One region of the Thioclava sp. PTB-PU3-1 genome, then DNA from elsewhere that is predicted to be linked to it. Evidence: riboswitches for the same ligand, from Rfam matches in the RefSeq annotation. Region 1 holds a riboswitch; the other holds the start of a gene.
The links. A riboswitch is a leader RNA that binds a small molecule or an ion and turns the genes downstream of it on or off. The one in region 1 is predicted to bind cobalamin.
Positions count from the first base shown of each region.

Region 2: linked by a shared signal. The riboswitch ahead of ACZ7GB_RS17880 (TonB-dependent receptor plug domain-containing protein) and the one ahead of nrdH (glutaredoxin-like protein NrdH) in region 1 are both predicted to bind cobalamin.

Region 1 is NZ_JBVNVL010000001.1:66,423-72,699, reverse strand. It holds gene ACZ7GB_RS00365 (amino acid ABC transporter permease) at 1-409, shown strand, start outside; gene ACZ7GB_RS00360 (amino acid ABC transporter ATP-binding protein) at 406-1,191, shown strand; gene nrdF (class 1b ribonucleoside-diphosphate reductase subunit beta) at 1,214-2,203, opposite strand; gene nrdE (class 1b ribonucleoside-diphosphate reductase subunit alpha) at 2,212-4,371, opposite strand; gene nrdI (class Ib ribonucleoside-diphosphate reductase assembly flavoprotein NrdI) at 4,353-4,775, opposite strand; gene nrdH (glutaredoxin-like protein NrdH) at 4,791-5,012, opposite strand; cobalamin riboswitch at 5,108-5,302, opposite strand; gene ACZ7GB_RS00335 (homocysteine S-methyltransferase family protein) at 5,380-6,277, opposite strand, start outside.
Region 2 is NZ_JBVNVL010000008.1:86,917-93,193, reverse strand. It holds gene ACZ7GB_RS17895 (ABC transporter ATP-binding protein) at 1-453, opposite strand, end outside; gene ACZ7GB_RS17890 (FecCD family ABC transporter permease) at 453-1,436, opposite strand; gene ACZ7GB_RS17885 (ABC transporter substrate-binding protein) at 1,433-2,182, opposite strand; gene ACZ7GB_RS17880 (TonB-dependent receptor plug domain-containing protein) at 2,286-4,109, opposite strand; cobalamin riboswitch at 4,247-4,440, opposite strand; gene ACZ7GB_RS17875 (DUF475 domain-containing protein) at 4,470-5,516, opposite strand; gene ACZ7GB_RS17870 (DUF1499 domain-containing protein) at 5,630-6,055, opposite strand; gene speB (agmatinase) at 6,052-6,277, opposite strand, start outside.

The sequences.
Region 1 (6,277 bases):
GGGGCTGATCGGCTTCACGCTGAATGTCGGCGCCTACACGTCCGAGATCCTGCGCGCGGCGCTGTCTTCGGTCTCCAAAGGCCAGTGGGAAGCGTCCTATTCCATCGGCATGAACTGGCGGCAGACGATGACCCGCACCATCGTGCCGCAGGCCTCGCGGGTCGCGGTGCCGCCTCTGTCCAACAGCTTCATCTCGCTGGTGAAGGATACGTCGCTCGCCGCCGCGATCACCGTGCCGGAACTGTTTCAAGCGGCGCAACGGATCGTGGCGACCACCTATGAACCTCTCGTCCTCTATGTCGAGGCGGCGCTGATCTATCTCGCGCTCTGCTCTGTCCTGTCGGCGCTGCAGGGGCGGCTCGAACGGCGCCTCGGCCAATATGGCGGCTTTCTGGAGGAACGCACATGATCGAGCTGTCCAACATCACCAAGCGGTTCGGCGAGAACGAGGTCCTGTCGGGGATTTCGCTGTCTCTGCCAGAGGGCTCCGTGACCGCGTTGATCGGCCCCTCGGGCGGCGGCAAGAGCACGCTCTTGCGCACGATCAACCTGCTGGAGGTGCCCACGAGCGGAACTCTCGCCATCGGCGACGCCTCGGTGACGCTGACCGAAGGCGGCAAGCTGTCGCGCGCCCAGATCCAGAGCATCCGGCAACAGACCGGCATGGTGTTCCAGAATTTCCAGCTGTTCCCGCATCGCACGGCGATTGAGAACGTGATGGAAAGCCTTGTGACCGTGCAAAACTGGCCTGCCGCGAAAGCCCGCGAGCGGGCGATGTCGCTGCTCGAGAAGGTCGGCATGGCGCATAAGGCCGATGCCTGGCCCGCGACGCTTTCGGGCGGTCAGCAGCAGCGGATCGCGATTGCGCGCGCGCTGGCGCCGTCGCCCAAGGTGCTGCTCTGCGACGAGCCGACCTCGGCGCTCGATCCGGAACTGGCCGCCGAAGTCGTGGACGTTCTGGCGCAGCTTGCCCGCGAGGGCACAACGATGGTGATGGCGACGCACGACCTGCGGCTGGCCTCGCAAATCGCCGAGACCGTGGTGGTGCTGGAAAGCGGCGGTGTGGTCGAGACCGGCCCGGCGCGGCAGGTCTTCGATGCGCCCGAGCGCGAGCGCACCAAGCGGTTCATCGCCACGCTGAAATCGGGCGGCGAGACAGCGCCGTCTGATACCGACCCGCGCCCCGTCTGAGGCGCGGTCCGCCGGCAGGGCTTCAGAACGCCCAGTCCTCGTCCTCGGTCGCGACCGCCTTACCGATCACATAGCTCGATCCCGAGCCCGAGAAGAAATCGTGGTTCTCGTCCGATCCGGGCGAAAGCGCGGCGAGGATCGCGGGGTTCACGCGGGTGGCCTCGTCGGGGAACAGCGCCTCGTAGCCGAGGTTCTGCAGCGCCTTGTTGGCGTTGTAATGCAGGAAATGCTTCACATCCTCAGTCAGGCCCAGACCGTCGTAGAGTTGCTCGGTATAGCGGCCCTCGATGTCATAGAGGTCGAACATCAGCGAGAAGGCGAAATCCTTGATCTCGGCACGCTCGGCCTCGGTCACATGCTCCAGCGCGCGCTGGAACTTGTAGCCGATGTAATAGCCGTGGATCGCCTCGTCGCGGATGATCAGGCGGATCAGGTCGGCGGTGTTGGTCAGGCGCGCGCGGCTCGACCAGTGCATCGGCAGGTAGAAGCCCGAATAGAACAGGAAGCTTTCCAGAAAGACGCTCGCCACCTTACGTTTGAGCAGGCTGGCGGTCGCGTCATATTCGTCAAGGATCAGCCGCGACTTCGCCTGCAGATGCGGGTTCTCCTGCGACCAGCGGAAGGCCTCGTCGACCTCGGCCGTATTGCACAAAGTCGAGAAGACCGAGGAATAGCTGCGCGCGTGCACCGCCTCCATGAAGGCGATGTTGGACAGCACGGCTTCCTCGTGAGGCGTCGCGGCATCCGCCATCAGCGCGGGCGCGCCGACCGTGTTCTGGATCGTGTCCAGCAGCGTCAGCCCGGTGAAGACCCGGATCGTCAGGGCCTGCTCATCCTCAGTCAGCTGCGACCAGCTTTGAATGTCATTCGACAGCGGTACCTTCTCGGGCAGCCAGAAATTCGACGTGAGCCGGTTCCAGACTTCGAGGTCCTTGTCGTCCTGAAGGCGGTTCCAGTTGACGGCACGCGGAACGGGGCGCGGAACGGGGCGGGGCGTGTGCAGATCTTTCATGGCGGGCCTCACAGGGAACAGGATACGCAGCCCTGCACCTCGGTCCCCTCAAGGGCCGCTTGGCGCAGGCGGATGTAGTAGATGGTCTTGATGCCGCGCCGCCATGCGTAGATCTGGGCGCGGTTGATGTCGCGGGTCGTGGCCTCGGCGGGGAAGAACAGCGTCAGCGACAGGCCCTGATCGACATGCTCGGTCGCCGCCGCGTAGGTGTCGATGATCGCCTCGGGACCGATCTGATAGGCGTCGCGGTAGAACTCCAGATTGTCGTTCGTCATGTAGGGCGCAGGGTAATAGACCCGGCCGATCTTGCCTTCCTTGCGGATCTCGATCTTCGCGGTGATCGGGTGGATTGAGGCGGTGGCGTTGTTGATATAGCTGATCGACCCGGTGGGCGGCACGGCCTGCAGGTTGCGGTTCCACAGGCCGGTTTCCATCACGCGCTCGCGCAGGGCGGCCCAGTCGTCGCGCGAGGGCAGGGTGATCCCGAAGCGGTCGAACAGGGCCACGACGGTGTCACTCTCAGGCAGCCAGTCGCGGGTCACGTATGTCTCGAAGAAGCTGCCATCGGCATAGGCAGAGGCCTCGAACCCCTTGAAACTGCGCCCGTGCTCCACCGCCAGCCGGTTCGATTCCGCCAGCGCGTGATAGGCCACGGCGGCGAAATAGACCGAGGTGAACTCGATCCCCTCGGGGCTGCCGTAATGGATGCGTTCGCGGGCGAGGAAGCCGTGCAGGTTCATCTGGCCCAGACCGATAGCGTGGCTTTCCTCATTGCCCCTGCGGATCGAAGGCACCGCGTTGATCGCGCTCATCTCCGACACCGCCGAGAGCGCCCGGATCGCGGCGCCGACGCTCGCGCCGAGATCGCCGCCATCCATCACCTTCGCGATGTTGAGCGAGCCCAGATTGCACGAGATATCGGTGCCCATCTGCGCATAGCCCAGATCCTCATCGAATTCCGAAGGCTCGGCCACCTGCAGAATCTCCGAACACAGGTTCGACATGGTGATGCGCCCCGCGATCGGGTTGGCGCGGTTCACCGTGTCCTCGAACATGATGTAGGGATAACCGCTCTCGAACTGGATCTCGGCCAGTGTCTGGAAGAAGGCGCGGGCGTTGATCTTGCGTTTGCGGATGCGCGCGTCGTCGACCATCTCGTGATATTTCTCGGTCACGGAAATCTCCGAGAAGGCGCAGCCATAGACCCGCTCCACGTCATGGGGCGAGAAGAGATACATCTCCTCGTTTTTCTTCGCGAGCTCGAAGGTGATATCGGGGATGACCACGCCGAGGCTCAGCGTCTTGATCCGGATCTTCTCGTCGGCATTCTCGCGCTTGGTGTCGAGGAAGCGCAGGATATCGGGGTGATGGGCGTGCAGATAGACCGCGCCCGCGCCCTGACGCGCGCCCAGCTGGTTGGCGTAGCTGAAACTGTCTTCGAGCAGCTTCATCACCGGGATCACGCCGGAGGACTGGTTCTCGATCCCTTTGATCGGCGCGCCATATTCGCGGATATTGGTCAGCATCAGGGCCACGCCGCCGCCGCGTTTCGACAGTTGCAGCGCCGAGTTGATGCCGCGCCCGATGCTTTCCATGTTGTCTTCCAGTCGCAGCAGGAAACACGACACGAATTCTCCCCGCGCCTTTTTGCCCGCATTGAGGAAGGTCGGCGTCGCGGGCTGGAAACGGCCCGCCAGCATCTCCTCCATCAGCCGCATCGCCAGCGCCTCGTCGCCACGCGCGAGCGTCAGCGCGACCATCACTACCCGGTCCTCGTAGCGTTCGAGATACCTCTGCCCGTCACGGGTCTTCAGTGTGTAAGAGGTGTAATATTTGAACGCGCCGAGGAAGGTCGGAAAGCGGAACTTGGCCGCGAAGGCCGCCTCCCAAATCGCGCGCTGGAAGTTGCGCGAATACTGATCGAGCACGGCGGCGTCGTAATAGCCTTCCTCCACCAGATAGCCGAGCTTTTCATCCAGCGAATGGAAGAACACCGTGTTCTGGTTCACATGGCGCAGGAAATATTGCCGCGCCGCCATCCGGTCGGCGTCGAAGCGGATATTTCCTTCCGCGTCATAGAGATTGAGCATCGCGTTGAGCGCGTGGTGATCAAGCCCCGCGAATTCCGAGGCCGCAGCCCCGCTCGGTGTCACGTCGCTGTCGAGCATTCCTGCCTCCAGAAGGTTTCGAGACCCGCGCGCACGCGGGCGATGTCACTGTCCGTGCCTGCCAGCTCGAACCGGTAGAGCACGGGGATATTGCATTTGCGCGCCAGCAGATCGCCCGCGCAGGCGAAGAGCGCGCCGAAGTTGCGATTGCCGCTGGCGATGACGCCGCGCAGGCCCGCGCGGCGGGTGGGATCGTTGAGAAAGGCGATGACCGGTTTCGCGACCGCGCCGCGCCCCTTGCCGTCGGCATAGCTCGGGCAGATCAGGACGTAGGGGCCGGGCGGGCTTGGCATCTCTGCTTCCGCCGAGAGGGGCAGGCGCTGCGCGGGCAGGCCCAGCCGCTCCACGAAGCGCTGCGTGTTCCCCGATGCCGAGGAGTAATAGATCAGCCGTGCCTGTCCCATGATCCGGGCCGGCGCTCAGCTGAGCTGTCCGATCATGTCGGGCCGGAAGCCCGCCCAGTGATCCTCGCCCGCGATCACGACCGGCGCCTGCCGGTAGCCGAGGTCCTGCACCATTTCCATCGCGGCGGCGTCCTCGGTGAGGTCGATCACGTCATAGGAGATCCCCTTGGCATCGAGCGCTCGGGTCGTCGCGGTGCATTGCACGCAGGCCGGTTTCGAATAGACGGTGATGGTCATGTTCTGTCCCTTTGTTTGCTGTCGGCAGCGCGGGACAAGGCTCGTGGGCAGGGCGGAACAGCGCACTGCCACGCGCCCGGGCCCTCCGCCGCGGTCGTCGTCTATCTGCTCTGGCAGGTCTCCTGGCTCGCGGCTCGAGCGCCTCTTGGTCCGTCTTCCCGGCGCATCGCACCAGTGACATTCGGACTTGAGGCTCGCCGCTTACAGTTGCGGGGGCAGCGCCGGAATTTCACCGGCTTCCCTCTTCGCCTGCGGAGTGACTCGCAGGAACCAAAGCAACATCATATTGGGTTAATGCGGTGGCGGCTGTCAATATATAGATTTCCCTGCCGCGCGAAATGCGCGCGCGACAGGGCAGCGTTAAGCCTCAGGCCCCGTCGCCAAGCGCACGGATATGCGCCGGAAGGCGGGCGCTCTGGCCATACATGAAGTGGTTTTCCATCCGCTCCGAGAAGCGGCTGGCCTCGGTCTCGCGGCCCACGGCTTCGGCCATTTCGCGGATATGCATCGGGCTCGCCCCGCAGCACACGCCGAGGTAATTCACCCCGATCGCCTGCGCCTCACGCGCGAAGGCGCCGATCTCGTAGCGGTTGCAGGCCAGCGGATCGAGCGCGGTCGGGAAGGTCCGGCCATGCGGCGAGGGGCAGGTGCAGCCGTTGTGATCGGAGAGGTTGAAGAAGGTCGGCTCCGCCTTCGTGGTCCGGTAGGGCACGGGCAGGGCGCCGACATGGCAGCTTACCGCCGCGCGCACCTTGCGCAGCCACGGCATCATTGTCTGCGGCCCGCGGAAGCAGTTCAGCCCGACGACATCGGCGCCCACCTGTTCGAGCTGCTGGCAGGTCTCGACGATGCCGACTCCGTCCATCATCTCGTTGCCCGCCATCGGCGCCAGCGTTAGTACCACCGGCAGCCCCGACGCCTTCGCCGCCTCCAGCGCGCACAGCGCCTCGCCCGCGTAGTAGAAGGTCTCGCCGATGATAATGTCAGCGCCTTCCTCGACCGCCCAGCCGATCATCTCGTCGAACATCGCGCGCACCTCGGCCTGCCGTGCCGGATCGGTCGGGTCCCAGATATTCGTGTTCGAGATATTGCCCGCCATCAGGTTGCCGGTCTTCGCATTGGCGACCTCGCGCGCGATCTTCAGCGCCGCGCGGTTGAGCGGCTCCAGAAGGTCTTCCTTGCCGATCACGCGCATCTTCTCGCGGTGGCCGTTATAGGTGAAGGCCTCGACGATATCGCTGCCGGCGCGCTGGAAATCGACATGT
Region 2 (6,277 bases), on a different contig from region 1:
GAGGATCAGCGGGCTTTCCTGCGCGAGCGCCCGCGCGATCAGCACCCGCGCCTGCTCGCCGCCCGAGAGCTGCGTGGCGGCACGGTCTCGGTAACTGTCGAGCCCCATCCGGCGCAGCGCCTCCTCCACCGCAGCCGCTCCGCGCGTCGCCTGATCGCGGCCATGCGGCAGCCGCCCCAGCGCCACCAGATCGGCGACCGACAGCCCCCAGGCGATCTCGCGCGCCTGCGGCAGCCACGCCGCCGCCCGCGCCCGCGCCATCGGGTCGAGCGCCGAAAGTGAGCTGTCCCCGCGATGCACCAAGAGCCCTATCGCCCCGCGCAGCAGCGAGGTCTTGCCCGCGCCATTGGGCCCGATCAGACCGATCACCTCGCCCGGCCCGACCTGCGCCGAGACGCGATCGACCACCGGACATTCGCCACGCAGAACGGTAAGGTTTTCCAGCTCCAGCATCAGCCCTCGCGCCCCATTTTTCGGATCATCGACAGGAAGAACGGCGCGCCGACCAGCGCGGTCAGCACGCCCAACTTCAGGTCACGCTCGGGCGCGATCACCCGCGTCGCAATATCGGCCAGCGTCAGCATCGCCGCCCCGCCAAGCGCCGAAGCCGGAAGCAGCCGCGAGGGCCGCGCGCCCACGGATTTGCGCAACAGATGCGGCACGACGAGGCCGACGAAGCCAATCGCGCCCGCGACAGCCGTGGCCGCACCGACCATCAGCGCCGTACCGAAGACGATCTGAAGTCGTAGCCTTTTCAAGGAGATACCCATCGAAGCTGCAGCATCTTCCCCAAGGCTCAGCGCATCGAGCCCCGCGCCCGCGCGCAGCAGGATCAGCGCGCCGACGATCAGGAACGGCAGCGCCAGCGCGACATGGGTCATCGAACGATCGGCAAGCGAGCCCATCATCCAGAACACGATCTCGGCCGCGGCATAGGGCGACGGCGCAAGGTTCAGCACCAGCGCGGTCGCCGCCGCCGCCAGCGCCGAGACGGCGATGCCTGCAAGGATCAGCACCAGCGCGCGGCCCTCACGCCCCGCAAGGATCAGGATCAGTGCGACGGCCACACCCGCGCCCGCCAGCGCCGCCAGCGGCAAGGCGAGCGCGAAGAGCGCGTAGAGCCCGGTCTGGATCGCGATCACCGCGCCAAGCGCCGCCCCCGCAGAGGTGCCGATCAACCCCGGCTCGGCCAGCGGGTTACGCAGGAAGCCTTGCATCGCCGCGCCCGACAGCCCCAGTGCGGCGCCGACGCCGATCCCGAGGATCGCGCGCGGCAGGCGCAACTCGCGCATCACAAGGCCCGCCGCGCCATCGCCCGAGATCAGCGCAGAGAGGCCGTGAAGCGGAGAAATCCCCGACGGCCCGATCAACAGCGAGGCTGCGAACAGCACCGCACAGAGGACGGAGAGAAGGATGAGGATCGTGCGATAACTCATTGCGTCAACTTCTCTTTCTCGATTTCACGCCCGAGCTTTGCCAGCGTCTCCACCGCATTCAGCATCGCGGGCGCGCCACAGGTCCAGCTTGCATCGCGCAGGCCCCGCACGACCGGCAGATCGCGCAGCACCGGGTGCGCCAGCACCTCCTGCGCGCGGCTCGTGCCGGTGCCGCCTTGCGAGCCGCCGACGACGACCAGATCGGGGTGATCCATCACCAGATCTTCCAGCGGCAACCGGCCGCCCCAGTCCAGCCCCGGCCCGCTGACGACATTCTGAAACCCTGCCATTTCAAGAATTTGCCCTTCAAGGGTCCGCGGCCCGTAGCCATAGCCCGAGGGCCCGATGATCGCAGCTTTCAGGTCCGGCGCGGGCGTCTTGATCGCCGCCAGCCGCGCATCGAAATCCGCGAGCATCTTCGCCGCGCGGTCAGGATGGCCAAGCAGCTTGCCCATCGTCTCGATCCGGCCTCGGATCTCGGGCAGCGAGGTGCCGGGCGGCAGTTGCTCGACCCGGATCCCGAGCGTGCGCAACATGCGGATCGTATCCGGGTTCGACCACGTATCGGCCAGAACGAGATCGGGGTGCAGAAACGAGATTTCCTCGGCACGTCCGTAGTTTACGGGCAGTTCTTCAGCCTGTTTCCAATGCACAGACATCGACGGATCGGTCGCGAAATGGCTGACCGAGACGATCTGCGACGGATCGGCCAGCGACAGCGCCAACTGATCCGTGCAGAGGTTCATGGACACGACCCGTGCAGGCAAATCGCGCGCAGGTTCCTCCGCCCATGCGGAGGAGGTCGCCGCCAAGGCGGCGAAAAGGGCGGCGCAAACCGCCCCTTTCAGATCAGAACCGCGCACGCAGCCCCACATAGGCGGCGCGACCCGAGGTGCCGTAGCCCGGCCAGAGCTGGTAATCGGTGTCGGTCAGGTTCTCGATGCGCAGATAGGCCTCTTTGTCATTGCCCAGATCGTAGGTCATCTGCGCGTTCAGCAGGCCGTAATCGGGCTGGCTCTGACGATCGGTGACCACGCGCATATCGGCGGCGAGCGTCAGCTTGTCGGTCACCTGCGCGTCGATCCCGGCGGTCAGCGTATGGCGCCCGAAGGCCGAATTCCACGTCGAGCCTGCGGACAGCCCATCCGGGTTCTTCGAGTCCAGATAGGTATAGCCGAGGCTGTAGTTGACGTTGTTGGAGATCGGCCCCTTCAGACCCAGCTCCAGACCCTGCCGCTTGGCGGTGCCCGAGGTCTGGTAGTAGCTGTAGGTCGTGTTGCTGTAGTCGATCAGGTCGTCCACCTCGATATGGAACAGCGTCGCGGTCAGCTTATGCGCACTGAAATCACGCTCGACGCCCAGATCGTAGCTCAGCGATTTCTCCGGCTTGAGATCGGGATTGCCCGCATAGCCGTCATAGAGCTCGTAGCCCGACGGCGCGCGGAACCCGTTGCCCACCGAGGCACGCAAGAGGGTCGCGGCATCGGCCTGCCAGGTAACGCCGAGACGGCCCGTGGTGTTGCCGCCGAAATCCGAGTGATCGTCATGGCGCGCCGAGGCGGTCACGTTCACCCCGTCCATCGGCGAGAAGGCATATTCGCCGAAGACGCCCGTATCCGCGGTCAGGACATCGCCCGTGACATAGGTGCCGGTATAGGTTTCCAGCGTGCGATCCGCGCCGAAGGTCACGCGGCCCGGCCCGAGATCGGTCGAAGCTTTCCAGTCGAGTTTGCGGCGTTTGCCCTCGTAGCCATAGTCATAGACCGGATACCAGCGCGAGGTCGTGTAATAGGTCAGACCGAGCTCGTGATCGAGCGGACCTGTCGTGAATTTCGCGAAGAGACGCCCGCCCCGCTCCTTGTGGACGGTGTATTCGTTGCTGTCCGTGGGCGGCGAGCTGAAGCCGTTGTCGAACTCGCCCCGGTCGTTCTGCGCGAAGCCGTTGAAGCCGATCAGCAGATTGTCGGAGATGCGCTTCTGCGCGCGCAGGCTCACGCGATCGGCGCGGTAGCCGTCTTTCTCGGTATTGCCGTTCTTCTTGTCGGCCGCCGAGAAACCAGCGGTGTAGACTTTCGACAGCTGGATCGCGAGCTCGTCGTCACCCTTCTTCCAACCGAAGTTATAGGCCGCATTCGCGGTGTGGTAGGAGCCGAGCTCGAGCTTTACGCTCTGGGTCACGCCATCCTCGGTCGGGCGCGGCGTGTCGAGGTTGATGACACCGGCGACCGCCTGCCCGCCATAGACCGCCGATTGCGAGCCGCGCATGATCTCGACCCGGTCGTAGTTGAACGTGTTGAACCGGCCCAGATCGGGCAGCACCTGCGGCGCGGACGGATCGGAGACGTCGATCCCGTCCACCATAACCTTCACGTAGTTCTGCGACACGCCGCGGATGGTGAAGCCGGTCTGCGCGCCCATCGGCCCGCGCGACAGGATGCCGACGCCCGGCGATTGCGCGATCAGATTGGCAAGGCGGGTCTGGCCCGAACGCTCCAACTCGTTGCGCGACAGCACGGTGACCGCCTGCGCGGTCTTGTCCGACGATTGCGGCTCGAGCGCACCGTGGTAGATCACGATCTCATCGAGTTGGTAAGGTTGGCTGTCTTGCGCAAGCGCAGGGGCTGCCAGCGCGGTGGTGAGCATCAGGCCCATGGTCAAACGGGTGCGGATCATATCCAATTCCCTCGTATCGCGACTCTGCGGTCGCGTGAACTTCGTATCGTAAGTCTTTGGAAATTTGGAATTTCCGCCGACGGTGAGAATGTCACCACTGACGGAAGACCGCCTCCGCTGCGCGCCCCGCACAGGCAGAAAGGATGAGCGCCTCGGCAGGTCTCCTGGCTCGCGGGTCTTGGTTTCGGCTGGCCTTCCCGGGTCTCCCCAGTGGCTCAGTCAGCCGTCACTCGCCGCTCACAGTTGCGGGGGCAGCCCCGGAATGAATGCACGCATCGCACCGGGTTCCCTTTTCATCCGCCAAGGCGGAACCGAAGTGCCCCTGCTGTGCCGCGCGCGCCGCAGTCTGTCAAGAAAATTTCAACTCTCGACGGCGGCTCTGCTGCGCCTGTTGAAGCGGATCGAGGACAGGAGCGCCAGCCCGATCAGCCCCGCCCCGATCAGCCCGGTAATCACCTCGGGCACTTCCACCAGCGTCTGCGCGAACATGACGACGGAAAGGATCAGGATCGACCAGAAGGCGCCGTTCTCGAGATAGCGGAATTCGCTCAGCGTGTTGCGCTCCACCAGCATCAGGGTCATCGAGCGCACATACATCGCGCCGATCCCCAGACCGATCGCGATCAGGAACAGGTTCTGGGTCAGCGCGAAGGCCCCGATCACCCCGTCGAAGCTGAAGGACGCGTCGAGCACTTCGAGATAGAGGAACGCGCCGAGGCCCGCCTTGGCCGTCTCGGCGGCGATATTCGTCCGGTCGAGCACGTGGCTCAGCACTTCGACCCCGAGGAAGGTCGCAAGCCCACAGATGGAGGCGAACATGAACTCGTCCTCACGCCCTTCGGGCAGGATCCAGGTAAAGGCCAGAATGACGAGCAGCACGAGCCCGATCTCGAGGCCGCGGATCGAGGCGAGCGCGCGCAGACGGCGCTCCAACGCTCGGATCCAGTCAACCTCTTTGCCCTCGTCGATGAAATAGGTGAGCGCGACCATCATCAGGAAAGCGCCGCCGAAGCCCGCGATCGACAGATGCGCGTCCTCGATGATCTCGGCATATTCCGCCGGATGTTTCGCGGCCAGTTGCACCGCTTCCCACGGTCCGATCCCGGCGGCGATCACGACGATCAGCAGCGGGAACAGGATACGCATCCCGAAGACCGCGATCAGAATACCCCAGGTCAGGAAGCGACGCTGCCATTTCGGCGTCATCTGGTGCAGCTTGTTGGCGTTGACGATGGCGTTGTCGAAGCTCAGCGAGATTTCCAGCACGGCGAGCACCGCCGTTATCATCAGGAAAGAGACCGCGCCGCCAAGCCCGCCGGTCTGGGCAAATCCCAGCGCGAACGACCCGACCAGCCCCGCGATAGTGACGGCGATGGCCCAGGAGAAATAACGGTACATGGTGGTCATGCTGGCTCCGGCTGCATGGAGCCTCACTTAGGCTCCGCCCCCTCTCTTCGCAAGGGAGCGCGCCGTCAGAGTTGATCGCTGTGACCCGGTGGGCGCGCCTCGGATCAGACCCGCTACAGCCCCGCCTCGTCGAGCCAGCCCATGATCCGGGCCTTGTTCACGCCGAGGTCGGATCTGCCGTAGACGAGATGGCCGCGGATTTGCAGCGTGTTGCCCTCGACCCAAAGCGTGGTGACGTCGGGAAAGCCGAAGAAGGCGGAGCGGGTGACATAGGCCACATGCCCCTCATCGACGCTGCCGGCCACCTGCTTCGTGCGCGCGGTGGCGCGGATGATCTTGTCGAGCGCGGCCATCTGCACCAGCGGATCGGAGACCTCGCGGGCCGCCTGAAACCCGCCTGTCTCGGGGTGATCGCCGGGCGCTTTCGCCAGCCCCTCGACCTTGTAGCGCGCAGGGTCAATCGGGGCGAAGCGCACCCACCCGTCGGCCACGGCAACCGCAGCCAGTCCAAGCGCGAGGATCGTCACGGCCCGGTTCATGCCGCGCCCTCCCGCAGCCCCCAACCGGCCAGCGCGATCAGCTCGGTCGCGACATGGGCGCCCGCGATGGCCGTCACGCCGGTCGGATCGTAGGGAGGAGAGACCTCGACCACATCGCCACCGATCAGGTTGATGCCCTTGAGCCCGCGCAACAGCTCTGCCGCCTGCCAGCTGGCCAGACCACCCCAGACCGGCGTGCCGGTGCCCGGCGCAAAGGCCGGG